Regions from separate parts of the Rhizobium sp. 01N447_2 genome, predicted to be linked through region 3. Evidence: riboswitches for the same ligand, from Rfam matches in the RefSeq annotation. Region 3 holds a riboswitch; each other region holds the start of a gene.

Region 1 (3,277 bases), on a different contig from region 3:
CGAGCATAGATTGCTCATCGAAATACGTCCGGCGATCGGGTTTGCCCGGTTCACCGTGTCCTCGAACATGATGTAGGGATAGCCGCTCTCGAACTGGATTTCGGCAAGCACCTGGAAGAATTCGCGTGCCTTGATCTTCTTCTTGGAGATGCGGGCGTCGTCAGCCATCTCGCGGTACTTTTCCGTCACGGAAATCTCGGTGAAGGGCACGCCATAGACGCGCTCCACGTCATAGGGCGAGAACAGGTACATGTCCTCGTTGTTCCTCGCGAGTTCGAAGGTGATATCGGGCACGACGACGCCGAGCGACAGCGTCTTGATGCGGATCTTCTCGTCGGCATTTTCGCGCTTGGTGTCGAGAAAGCGCATGATGTCGGGGTGATGGGCATTGAGATAGACGGCCCCCGCGCCCTGCCGTGCGCCGAGCTGGTTGGCATAGGAAAAACTGTCTTCGAGCAGCTTCATGACAGGGATGATGCCCGAGGACTGGTTCTCGATATGCTTGATCGGCGCGCCTGCCTCGCGGATATTCGTCAGCGACAGCGCCACGCCGCCGCCGCGCTTCGACAATTGCAGCGCCGAATTGATCGACCGGCCGATCGATTCCATATTGTCCTCGACGCGCAGCAGAAAGCAGGAAACCAGTTCGCCGCGCTGCTTCTTACCGGCATTGAGGAAGGTCGGCGTCGCCGGCTGGAAGCGGCCGGAAATGATCTCGTCGACCATGTCGCGGGCAAGGCTCTCGTCGCCGCGCGCCAAGGCCAGGGCCACCATGCAGATGCGGTCCTCATAGCGCTCGAGATAGCGCTTTCCGTCGAAGGTCTTCAGCGTATAGCTGGTGTAATATTTGAAGGCGCCGAGGAAGGTCGGGAAACGGAACTTCTTGGCATAGGCCTGGTCGAACAGATCCCGCACGAAATTGAAGGAATACTGGTCGAGAACCTCCTGCTCGTAATAGCCCTCGGTCACGAGGTAATCGAGCTTTTCCCGGAGATTGTGAAAGAACACCGTGTTCTGGTTCACATGCTGCAGGAAATACTGCTTGGCCGCCATTCGATCCTTGTCGAGCTGGATCCGCCCCTGATCGTCATAGAGGTTCAGCATCGCATTCAGCGCGTGGTAGTCGAGCGTTTCCGCCGCTTTCAAAGGGCGTTCGCCGGCGGGATGAGCAAAAGTGTTATGCGGTTTTGCGCCCGCATCCCGCGTCAGAGTTGTTCCCGTGTCCAAAACCGTTCCATTCCGTGTTTGACGTTGGCGACATCCGCTTCTGTGCCCAGCAGTTCGAACCTGTAGAGGTAAGGCACCTGGCACTTCTTTGAGATCACGTCGCCGGCGAGCCCGTATGTTTCGCCGAAATTGCTGTTGCCCGCGGCAATCACGCCGCGGATGTGTCCTCGGTTTTCCGTATCGTTGAGGAAACGGATCACCTGCTTGGGAACGGCGCCCTTGCCGCCGTCGCCGCTATAGGTCGGCACGATCAGCACGAAGGGTTCGCTGATATGGAACGCGTCTGCGCCATTTGGCGGAATGCGCGCCGCGCGCAGTCCGAGCTTGGCGACGAACCGATGGGTGTTCTCGGACCGGCTGGAATAATAGACGATCAGAGCCATCGCCTTTCCTCAGGAAAGTGCGCTGATCATGTCGGGACGGAAGCCGGCCCAATGCTGCTCGCCGGCGATGACGACGGGCGCCTGCATGTAGCCGAGGCTGCGGACCCGATCGAGCGCTTCGGCATTCTGCGAAATATCGACGATGTCATAATCGACGCCCAACCGGTCGAGGGCGCGGTAGGTGGCAGTGCATTGGACGCAGGCAGGCTTGCTGTAGACTGTGATGGTCATGATATTCCTCGTGACGACGCGATTGGGACGCAGGACATCGATCGGAAATCTCGCGATATCCGTCGAAAACACTCTGTATTTTGCAGCGATGCGGCTCGTTCAGCCGCTGGGCGTGATCCGCCCTCTACCTCTAGCGGGTGACGGCCTGAACTGAGATACTGACATGACTTCACCCCGAAGTGGCTCAATGCGAAGGTTTCGGGGGCGGAGGCTCGGGCCTGCGAAACGCGATGCGGAGATTCCCCGCAGCCATGCAACGCGACCTTCCGGACACCCCGCCCGTGGACGTTTCGTTCGAGGCAGGTCTCCTGGCTCACGGGTCAAAGCACCCTGCCCCAGCCTTCCCGGAGCATCATGCTCCAGTGACCTGAAATCGGACAGTTGCTCGCCGCTTACAGTTGCGGGGGCAGCTCCGGCATTGCCGCGCCATGATGGCGAAACGCACCGTATTCCCGTCTTAGCCGCCGATCCTCACGAATCGACGGAACCTCGAACACTAGATATGGTACGCGAATCGCTGATGACGTCAACAAGTTGTTGTGGCAGCGCAGCAACGGCGGCAGCGAATCGCCGTGACTGTGTATGATGTGGATAACGAAGCTTTAACGGAAAAGCGCTGTGGAGAGCCCGTTCATAAAAGGAGCCGGCAAAAGCCGGCTCCTCGAGATGTTGCGGAGATTTAAGCGCCCTTCCCCGACCCCACGGCTCGCAACGCCCGCGCGGCGGCGACCATGTTGACGAGTGCCGGACGCACCTCTTCCCATTTGCGGGTCTTCAGGCCGCAATCCGGATTGACCCACAACCGCCCATCCGAAAGCCGCCCGCGGGCAAGCTGCATGAGCTCAGTCATCTCACCGACCTCCGGAACGCGCGGCGAATGGATGTCGTAAACGCCGGGACCGATCTCGTTCGGATATTTGTAGCTTCGGAAGGCTTCCAGCAGCTCCATCTTCGAACGTGAGGTCTCAATGGAGATGACGTCGGCATCCATCGCGGCGATGGCGCCGATGATTTGGTTGAACTCCGAATAGCACATATGCGTGTGGATCTGCGTCTCATCGGCAACGCCGGTCGAGCACAGGTGAAAGCTTTCCACCGCCCAGTCCAGATAGGTCTTCCAATCGGCCTTTCGCAGCGGCAGGCCTTCGCGAAGTGCCGCCTCATCGATCTGGATCATTGCCGCGCCTGCCTTTTCGAGATCGGTCACCTCGTCGCGAATCGCCAGCGCTATCTGCCGGCTGACATCGGCGCGCGCAAGATCGTCACGGACGAAGGACCAGTTGAGGATCGTCACTGGTCCCGTCAGCATGCCCTTCACCGGCTTTTCCGTCAGCGACTGCGCATAACGCCACCATTCGACCGTCATCGGCTTCGGGCGTGAGACATCGCCGAAGATGATCGGCGGGCGGACATAGCGTGAACCGTAGCTCTGCACC
Region 2 (3,277 bases), on a different contig from region 3:
CTGTTGAGCCAGAAGCAGATGCATCGGGTTACGCCAGCGCTTCGATCGCCGCCCTCACCGTGTCCTGATCCATTTCGTGCAGGCCGATGACGACAAGGCGCGTGGCGCGCTTTTCGCTCGCGCCCCACGCACGGTCGAAATAATGGTCGATACGGCTGCCGACGGCCTGGAGCTGCAGGCGCATCGGCTTGCCCGAGACGTCGACGAAACCCTTGAGGCGCAGCACGTCATGGGCAGCAATGATACCCTTCAGCGCTTCGACGAAGCCGGCGGGATCGGCAATGGGTCCGAGATCGACGACGAAGCTGTCGAATTCGTCATGGTCGTGCGGCGCACCGTCTTCATGCTCCAGCTCGTGATGCGACTTGCGATTGGCGACATCGTCCTCCGTGCCGATGCCGAGGCCGAGCAGGATGCCGGCCGACACCTCGCCGTTCCTCGCCTCGATCATCATGGGCTTGCGCACCGTGCGGGAGGCGACCTCGTCTCGCACCCTGATAAGCCCGGCAGCATCGATCAGGTCTGTCTTGTTGAGCACGATGAGGTCGGCGCAGGTCAGCTGATCCTCGAACAGCTCCTCGATCGGGCTTTCGTGATCGAGCGATTCATCTTCGGCGCGGCGCGCATCGACCGCATCATGGTCGTCGGCGAAGCGGCCGGCGGCAACGGCAGCGCTATCGACCACCGTGATGACGCCGTCGACGGTCACCTGGGTGCGAATGTCGGGCCAGTTGAAGGCGGCGACCAGCGGCTGCGGCAAAGCAAGGCCAGAAGTCTCGATGACGATATGGTCGGGCCGCTGCTCGCGCTCGAGCAGCTTCGTCATCGTCGGAATGAAATCATCCGCAACAGTGCAGCAAATGCAGCCGTTGGTGAGTTCGATGATGTCGTCCTCGGTGCAATTCTCCGCACCGCAGCCCTTCAGCACGTCGCCGTCGACGCCGAGATCGCCGAATTCGTTGATGATCAACGCGATCTTCTTGCCGCCGGCATTGGTGAGCAGGTTGCGGATCATCGTCGTCTTGCCGGCGCCGAGGAATCCGGTGATGACGGTTGCGGGAATCTTCTGCTGGTTCATGGACTTAACCCTTCATTTTCAGCGACAGGCCTGCCGCGATGAAATAAACTTCGGCGGCCTTCGCCGCTATCGATTGGTGCAGCCGGCCGGCATGATCGCGAAAATCCCGCGCCATGCGATTGTCGGGCACGATGCCGAGGCCGACCTCGTTGGAAACGAAAACGAGCCGCGCCTTCGCGGCGGGCAGGAAATTGGCAAGAACGGCAAATTCCGCCGCCATGTTCCGCTCCTCCATCATCAGATTGGTGACCCAGAGCGTCAGGCAGTCGATGAGGACGATGCGCTCCTTGCGGTCGATGGCGGTAAGCTTGCCGACGAGGTCGAGCGGCTCTTCATGCGTCGTCCAGGACGGACCGCGATCGGTCTTGTGCTGAGAGATGCGCGCCTGCATCTCCTCATCCCATGCCCGCCCCGTGGCAAGGTAGTGGCGATCAAGCCCAGTCGCCGTTACGAGGTCTTCGGCGAAACGGGATTTGCCGGAGCGTGCGCCGCCGAGGATGAAGACGGTGTTGGAGGCGGCGGCGATCATGTGCAAACGGTCCGCTGATCAGATAGGGCACGCCGTGTGGCCCCCCTCATCCGACCCTTCGGGCCACCTTCTCCCCGCTGGGGAGAAGAGCGAGCAAGCCTTAGTCCAAGGTCGTCTCTCTGACCTCTGCGGGATGAGAAAGACCGAGCCGTTGCGGCATACCGCTTCTCCCCAGCGGGGAGAAGGTGGCGGCAGACGGTTGAGGGGATGAGCGGCAAAGCCGCGAATGTGCTGAGCGCAAGTGAAGCGCAACAACGAAAGACCCACAGTTTTCCGTACCCAAGGACTTGGGCACACTGGATTCCTGTGACAAGCACAGGAATGAGGGAGGAGAGGAAAGCACCTCCCCGTCGCGCCGCACCAGGCCGCGCCGAATTCAATCGTTCAGCCAAGACAACCTCCGTGCTGGCAACGGGCATAGTGCCCAGGTGTGGGCTTCTCGCCCGGCACGCATGGCAGGTCTCCTGGCTCGCAGTTATCGGCCGCGATCGGGGCAGACCGGAAACCGGTCGCCCTGATCGTGCCAGCGGATCATCCTCGCCTTCCCGGCCGCATCAGTGAAAAGGTGGACGATTCGTAGACTTGAGAGGCGTCCGACCCCGGTTGATCACCATGCATATCCAGTGGCTTTTCCGGCATATCGCCTGTCCAGCCCGCCCGCACGATTGCAGGCTCCGAGCCGGAAGGGCTTGATGCCGGATGGAAGACCCTGACCGCTCTACAGTCGCGGGGTCGGCTGTGATGAAGGCGCCCGGCTTGGGTCCGCCCCGTCACATTCCCTTTTCATCCGGAAGGGCGTAACACCGATCCGGAACCATCCGTTATGTCAGGATGGTCAGTCGACCATCCGTTATCGGGATGGTTAGGCAAGCGCAGGGGTGAAGTCAACCGGCCTTGGCGGTCGACCAATTGACGGCCGGCCGGTATGCCTGCTCCAACACGACTTACTCTACCTAAAACATCGTCATTTATCAGAGACTTACGTCACAAATATTTATCCCGCCCGCCGGGTTTTCGCCGCAATTGCGTCGCAAGCGGACTGCGCCTTCGCCCTTGACCGGGCCTCTCCCTGCCTAGTTGTCTTGCCATGCTTATGAAATTGGATCGGCGCCGTTTCCGCGCGCTGCGTGTTTTCTTCGATCCGGGACGCCTGCGGGCGCTGACCCGCCGTAGCGAGGTTGGCCTGTCGCTGGCGGGCGCCGTCGTCGGCATCATCTCGGGTCTCGCCGTCACCGGCATGAGCTACGTCTCCAATGAGCTGCATCAGTTGGTCTTCGGCATTGCCGACAGCGAACGACTGAGCTCGTCCGAGATCGAGAGCAAGATGCTGCTGCTCACCGCCCCCGTCATCGGCGGCGCCCTGCTCGGCCTGCTGCTTTTCGTGCTGGCGAAACGGCGCAAGAAGCCGATGGTCGACCCGATCGAGGCCAATGCGCTGCATGGCGGCCGCCTGTCTCTGACCGACAGCATCATCGTTGCCGTGCAGAACCTGATCTCCAACGGTTTCGGCGCCTCGGTCGGCCTGGAGGCCGGCTATACCCAGCTTGCCGCCGGCCTCGCCTCGAAATTCGGCCTGAAGCTGCAGCTTCGCCGCTCGGACCTGCGCACCCTCGTTGGCTGCGGCGCGGCGGGCGCCATCGCCGCCGCCTTTAACGCGCCGCTGACCGGTG
Region 3 (3,277 bases):
CGCGTTACGGCGTGCCGCGGGCCGAGATGCTATCTCCGGTCAGCACCATGTGCGTGCGCAGCTGCGACGGCGGCTTCTTCCCGATCAGCTCGAACGCCACGTCGGTCGATTTCGGCCGCGACGCCCAGACCTGCGCCAAGATGTGCCCGGGCATCGAGACCGAACTATTCTATCGTGACGTGACGAGCACCGAAGCCTCGAACATGATCTCGGTCGCAACGGGCACGCCCTACAGCGCCATGAAAAATGCCTTTGCCTACAAGAACCGCACGCCCGGGGAAAAATCCTCCTGCGCCTGCAATCTCACCGCCTATTATGAGGAGATGCGCTCCAAGCAGGCGGTGAGCGAACCGCCGCAGCAGGGCTCCATCACCACCATCCGCACCAATCCCCCGGCGAAGGATGCCGCCGCGCCGCAACCATCCGTTCCCGAGCGCCCCTACGATCCCACGCAGAACCGCGTCCGTCAGGTCGGCCCGCAGTTTCTGGCCGGCGATCAGGGCTCGATCGACCTCGCCAATCCGGCAACGCCGGGCCCGCAGCCACAACAGCAGTGATATCAAATCATGCCACCCAAAACTGCGCAGCGGTTTTGGGACTACGACATGCATCTTCGATGCGACGCGCTTGATTTAGGGCTCGCTCCGTCCCCATCCATCATGAAAGACGAGTTCATCGAGCGGCAGCCGCTGCCGCCAGCCTTTGACGGAGAGTTCCGGCTCGTCATAGAGCCGATCGACGAAACCGGCACAGAGCCAGGCGACCACCTCGATATGCTCGGGTATGCCGAGAATGCTCTTCAGGTCGCCTTCATGAAAGATGCTGACCCAGCCGATGCCGACCCCTTCCGCCCGCGCCGCAAGCCAGAGGTTCTGGATGGCGCAGACTGTGGAATAGCTATCCATCCTCGGATTGTGCGTGCGCCCCAACACTACGCTGCCACTGCGCGTGGGATCGCAGGTCACGCATATGCCGAGCGGCGCCTCGACAATGCCTTCGAGCTTGAGCGAGCGGTAGGCCTGCCGCCGTTCGCCTTCGAACATCAGCGCCGCCTCCTCATTGGCCCTCGCAAAAGCATCCCGGACGCGCGCCTGCACGGTTGCGCTTTTCACCAGAATGAAATTCCACGGCTGCATGAAGCCGACTGAGGGCGCGTGGTGGGCGGCCGTCAGCAGCCGCTGCACAAGTTCGTCCGGCAAGGGATCGGGCAGGAACTGGCTGCGGACGTCCCGCCGCGTCATGATCGCATGATAGACGGCCTCGCGTTCGGCCAAAGAAAAACCGGACGCCACCGAAAGGGCATCCTCATCAAAGGGTCGCATCGTCAAATCCCCAACAACGCAACCGCCCCGCCGTCCGCGCGGATCGGTCTATCTTGCCAGGCCGGTCTTCTGACTGGGCGTCATCCGTCTGCCGCAGCCTTCCCGGCAAGAAGCCAGTGGCGTGATGAAGCGGCAAACGTCGGCCTTACAGCGTTGGGCACGTTCCGGCTTTGCACCGGATTCCCGATTCTCCCGCCTTACCGGCGGGCACCTGACGGCGCATCTATTTCAGGAAAGCGCGGCTGCGGCAAGGCGGCCCGCATGACGCCGCCGATACGCTGCATGCGACATCGATTTCATGGACAGAGGCGCATTGCTGCCTTAGAAACAAACCGATCCTGACCGACGCCCATGGCGCCGCACTTTTTCTCTTTGCATTTCGGTTGCCCGTGCCCCGCCTCACGCCCATGATCCTTGCGGTCGCCCTGTTCATGGAACAGATGGATTCCACCGTGATCGCCACCAGCCTGCCGGCAATCGCCGCCGATATCGGTACCTCGCCGATCGCGCTGAAGCTTGCCGTCACGAGTTATCTCGTGGCGCTGGCGATCTTCATCCCGATCAGCGGCTGGATGTCCGATCGTTTCGGCGCGCGCAACATTTTCCGCATGGCGATCTTCGTTTTCATGATCGGCTCGATCGCCTGCGCCTTTTCCAACTCGATCACAGCCTTCGTCGTCTCGCGCCTGATTCAGGGCGCCGGCGGCTCGATGATGACGCCGGTCAGCCGCTTGCTGCTGGTCCGGGGAACACCGCGCCACGAACTCGTCGATGCCATGGCCTGGCTCACCATCCCCGCCCTGATCGGCCCGATCATGGGTCCGCCGATCGGCGGTTTCCTCACCACCTACCTCACCTGGCACTGGATCTTCTGGATCAACGTCCCGATCGGCGTGCTCGGCATCATCCTCGTCACCCGTTTCCTGCCGGCGGTCGAGCCGCGCAGTCCGCGGCCGATGGACTTCCCCGGCTTCTGCCTTTGCGGCATAGGCTTCTCCGGCTTCGTCTTCGGCCTGTCGGTGATCAGCCTGCCGGCCGTGCCCGTCATCTACGGTTATGCCACGGTTGCAATCGGCATCCTTGCCGGCCTCCTCTATCTCCTGCATGCCCGCCGCGCACCCAATCCGCTTCTCGACCCGAAGATGTTCCGTTACCCGATGTTCCGGGCGGCGATCCTCGGCGCCTCGAATTTCCGCATGGGGCTCGGCGCCCTGCCCTTCCTGATGCCATTGATGCTGCAGCTCGGCTTCGGCCTGACGCCGCTGCAATCGGGCTCGGTCACCTTCGTCAGCGCGCTCGGCTCCATGGGCTCGAAATTCGCCGCCTCGCGCACCTTCAAGGCGTTCGGCTTCCGCACCGTCATATCAATCACCACTTTGCTGGCGGCGATCTTCCTCGGCATCAACGGCCTTTTCACCGCCGAGACGCCGCTGTTCCTGATCATGGCCTGCCTGCTGATCGGCGGCCTGTTCCGCTCCATGGCTTTCTCGGGCGTCAACGCCATGGCCTTCGGCGATGTCGACGACGCCGACAGCAGCCAGGCAACCGCGATCAATGCCGTTGCCCAGCGTATCTCCATGGCGATGGGTGTGGCGATCGCCGGCGGCATCCTCGAAATTTCGAGCAGCTTTCACGACGGCAGGCTGCTGGTCTCGGATTTCCACGTCGCCTTCTTCAGCGTCTCGGCGATTTCGGCGCTGGCCTGTATCACCTTCCTGCGCCTGCCGCGCGATGCCGGGGCGGAACTGACGGCGCGTGGCCGCAAGCGCCGGCACGCCGAGCCCGAAGAGGCCGTGGCGGAAAATAGCTGATCGAGACAGATCTGCCTGGCGCGATGGAAGCATTCCTCACCCGCCGGTTCGCAAGACTCGGCGCCGGCAGACGCCAGGGTGAAATGACCCGCGTGTACCCCAGCACCCCATTCTACTTTATGATTTATTCACACATCAAATACA
Region 4 (3,277 bases), on a different contig from region 3:
CAAGGAGCGTCTGACGCGCCTGAACGAAGCGCTGAAGAGCATCAAGGCGGACGGGACCTATGACATGATCAACGCCAAATATTTCCCGTTCAGCATCCAGTAATTCACCGGCCGATTTTCGAGAATGCGGGACGGTCGGGCTGTTGCCCGACCATCCCTGTCTTCGGTCGTGAGCGCTACGCGGCTTTCGCGACCTCTCCGTGCGGATCGAGGATATATTTTGTCGCTGCTCCATGGTCGAAGCTCTCATATCCAGCGGCGGCATCGTCGAGCGGGATGACCTTGGCGTTGACGATATCGGCAATCGGCAGCCGGTCGTGGAGGATCGCCTGCATGAGCTGGCGATTATATTTGATCACCGGTGTCTGGCCGGTGTGGAAGGACTGCGCCTTGGCCCATCCGAGGCCGAAGCGGAGCGACAGATTGCCGTGCTTGGCAGCGTTGTCGACGGCGCCCGGATCCTCGGTAACGTAGAGGCCGGGAATGCCGATCGAACCCGCGGCACGGGTAATCTCCATCATCTGATTGAGCACGATCGCCGGCTGTTCCCCGCCGGAATGGCCGCGTGCCTCGAAGCCGACCGCATCGATGGCGCTGTCCACCTCGTTGATGCCGACGACCTGCGCAATCATGTCGCCGAGACGGTCGCTCTTCGACAGGTCGATCGGCTCGAAACCGACCTTCGCCGCATGCGCCAGACGGTCCTTGTTGAAATCACCGATCATCACGACAGCGGCGCCGAGAATGCGAGCCGAAGCCGCAGCCGCAAGGCCGACGGGGCCGGCGCCTGCCACGTAGACGGTCGAGCCGACGCCAACGCCTGCCCGCACCGCGCCATGAAAGCCCGTGGGCAGAATGTCGGAGAGCATGGTGAGATCCCGGATCTTCGCCATTGCCTTGTCCCGATCGGGGATCTTCARCAGGTTGAAATCTGCGTAGGGAATGGTGACATAGCGCGCCTGTCCGCCGATCCAGCCACCCATGTCGACATAACCGTAAGCGCCACCGGCGCGGGCCGGGTTTACCGTCAGGCAGACACCGGTATCTTGAGACTTGCAGCAGCGGCAGCGGCCGCAGGCGACATTGAAAGGCACCGAGACGATATCGCCGATTTCGAGCATCTCGACGTCGATGCCTTTCTCGATGATCTCGCCGGTGATTTCATGACCGAGGATGAGGCCCGGCATCGCTGTCGTGCGGCCGCGGACCATGTGCTGATCGGAGCCGCAGATATTGGTCGAGATCACCTTAAGGATCACGCCGTGTTCGATGCGGCGGCCGTCGGGCGCTTCCAGCTTCGGGTCGTCGATGTCGCGAACTTCGACCTTGCCCGGCCGGAGATAGACGACGCCTCTATTTTTGCTCATGGATTCCTCCCACTTGTTTGAAAGCCTCGATCTGCAACCGATGCAGTCGATGGCGACTTCCCTCCGGCCTGCCTCCTCTGCAGCCCGGTGTCCACAACACGAGGATACCGCCGCACCGGGCGATATTCGAATTTTCAAAACGGACAGATTGGATGCAGAAGTGAAGTGAACGCCACGGTTTTTGCCTGTCGTTCCGCTCGTGACCGTCTGCCGCAATCCGTCGATCTGCTGCGTAAGAGCTGGTTTCCGGCTCCAGAATCTCCTTCCGATCCATCTCGATATCTTTCCGGATGTCTATCCGGCGATTTCCTTGAGGATTTCAGTTCTTCTACCGCTGCGGGGCAGCGCCGGCGTCGGGCCGGCTTCCCAATGGTCCATTTCGCCAGTTTGCGAGATAGCGCCTTGAACACTACAAACAAACCATGCCTGACGGAAAACAGCGATCAAGAAAACGACATGGGTGCAACTCAAAGACGACAGTCGCAAAGTCGCAATAGCGCTGCGTAGCGGAAATAATTGATCCCGCGAATACGGCGGTTTTCCGGTTCGTCCCGGAAGATTTAATCGCCGCCTAAAGACTTTAGCCGCGAGGGGCGCCGGCTGCGGTTGAAGTCGACGGCCGTGTGCCAGAGCACGGCGCCGAGGATGATCGCGCCGCCGAAAAAGGTGGCGACGGGCGGCTGTTCGGAAAACAGCAGCCACACCCAGAAGGGCGTGAGCACAATTTCCATCGTGCCGATCAGCGCCGCCTCGGCCGGCGGCATCCGCTTGGCCCCGGCAAGGAAGAGCACCAGCGCGAGAGAGAAATTGGTCGCACCGAAGGCGGCGAGAACGACCCAGTTGTGCAGGTCGAGCGAGCCGACTGAACCGAACGGGGCAAAGATGGCCAGCGTCAGGAAAGCGCTGACGACGGTCGGAGGCAGGCTCGGCACGCCGGGATTGATGCGCGGAATGATGATGACGAGCGCGAAGGACGCCGTCATGCCGAGCGCCAGCAGATCTCCCACACCAGTGCCGCCGCCGATCGACGAGGCGACGATGACCGCGACGCCGAAGAGCGAGATGCCGCCGGCAATCAACGTCCGCCTSGAGACCCTCTCCTTGAGGATGACCCAGCCGAGCATGGCCGCGATGAAGGGCGCGGTCGCATAGATCATCGTCACATTGGCGACGGTGGTCATGTAAAGCGCCCCGATGAAGCATACCTGACTGAAGGTCTGGCATGCGATCATGGCAAGACCTGTGGGATGGAAGACGGATCGCCATTGCCGCCGTGAGATGCCCCCTTCGAGGAAAAGGCAGGGGATCAGCAGGAACAGGCCACCGAACAATGATCGCCAGGCGATCGCCGTCCATACGTCGGTCGTCAGGAGTCGCGAATAGACGCCGCTCGCGCTCCAGGCAAGTGTCGCGGCAATGATGAGAAGCACACCCTTCTCGTGCTCGCTGCCTGCGAGGCGTCTGGCCGGATTTTCAATTGTCACGCAGATATTCTCAAAGAAGGAAGTCGAACGCGGCTTATTTGTGCGTCAAGAATTGACATCAGGCAAACGAATAGTAGAGATAGCTGTCATCGAGTTTTTTAATGGCTTCCCCATGCACGAGCCGATTGAGAGCGACCTGCTCAGAACCTTCCTGGTCGTTGCCGAGACTTCCAATTTCTCCGCGGCCGCCCAGCGCATCGGGCGGACGCAATCGGCCGTCAGCAGCCAGATCAAGAGGCTCGAGGAGACGATCGGCGAGACTCTCTTCGAGCGGGGCGCCCGCGGCGTGCTGCTCACGCGCCCGGGCATACAGCTCGTGCCCTACGCCCGCCGGATCATCGATCTCTTAAGCGAGGCCGCCGCGACGATCCGCAGCAAGCCGCTGGATGGGCCTGTGCGCATCGGAATTCCCGAGGAATACAGCCA

The links. Region 3 has a riboswitch for cobalamin ahead of bluB (5,6-dimethylbenzimidazole synthase). Riboswitches for the same ligand answer to the same signal wherever they lie in the genome.
Region 1: another riboswitch for cobalamin. It lies ahead of nrdH (glutaredoxin-like protein NrdH); the one in region 3 lies ahead of bluB (5,6-dimethylbenzimidazole synthase).
Region 2: another riboswitch for cobalamin. It lies ahead of cobU (bifunctional adenosylcobinamide kinase/adenosylcobinamide-phosphate guanylyltransferase); the one in region 3 lies ahead of bluB (5,6-dimethylbenzimidazole synthase).
Region 4: another riboswitch for cobalamin. It lies ahead of fdhA (formaldehyde dehydrogenase, glutathione-independent); the one in region 3 lies ahead of bluB (5,6-dimethylbenzimidazole synthase).

The regions. Positions count from the first base shown of each region.
Region 1 covers NZ_JBFTQY010000069.1:6,910-10,186, forward strand. Annotated here, with positions in the region: gene nrdE (class 1b ribonucleoside-diphosphate reductase subunit alpha) at 1-1,227, opposite strand, end outside; gene nrdI (class Ib ribonucleoside-diphosphate reductase assembly flavoprotein NrdI) at 1,206-1,610, opposite strand; gene nrdH (glutaredoxin-like protein NrdH) at 1,620-1,841, opposite strand; cobalamin riboswitch at 2,123-2,348, opposite strand; gene metE (5-methyltetrahydropteroyltriglutamate--homocysteine S-methyltransferase) at 2,521-3,277, opposite strand, start outside.
Region 2 covers NZ_JBFTQY010000018.1:2,699-5,975, forward strand. Annotated here, with positions in the region: partial or broken gene AC1ECN_RS14735 (cobaltochelatase subunit CobN) at 1-24, opposite strand, end outside; gene cobW (cobalamin biosynthesis protein CobW) at 29-1,078, opposite strand; gene cobU (bifunctional adenosylcobinamide kinase/adenosylcobinamide-phosphate guanylyltransferase) at 1,083-1,607, opposite strand; cobalamin riboswitch at 2,045-2,441, opposite strand; gene AC1ECN_RS14750 (chloride channel protein) at 2,695-3,277, shown strand, end outside.
Region 3 covers NZ_JBFTQY010000022.1:12,545-15,821, forward strand. Annotated here, with positions in the region: gene AC1ECN_RS17405 (DUF2865 domain-containing protein) at 1-557, shown strand, start outside; gene bluB (5,6-dimethylbenzimidazole synthase) at 633-1,322, opposite strand; cobalamin riboswitch at 1,365-1,552, opposite strand; gene AC1ECN_RS17415 (DHA2 family efflux MFS transporter permease subunit) at 1,730-3,133, shown strand.
Region 4 covers NZ_JBFTQY010000017.1:94,929-98,205, forward strand. Annotated here, with positions in the region: gene AC1ECN_RS14045 (transporter substrate-binding domain-containing protein) at 1-103, shown strand, start outside; gene fdhA (formaldehyde dehydrogenase, glutathione-independent) at 177-1,367, opposite strand; cobalamin riboswitch at 1,587-1,787, opposite strand; gene AC1ECN_RS14055 (DMT family transporter) at 1,928-2,851, opposite strand; gene AC1ECN_RS14060 (LysR substrate-binding domain-containing protein) at 2,964-3,277, shown strand, end outside.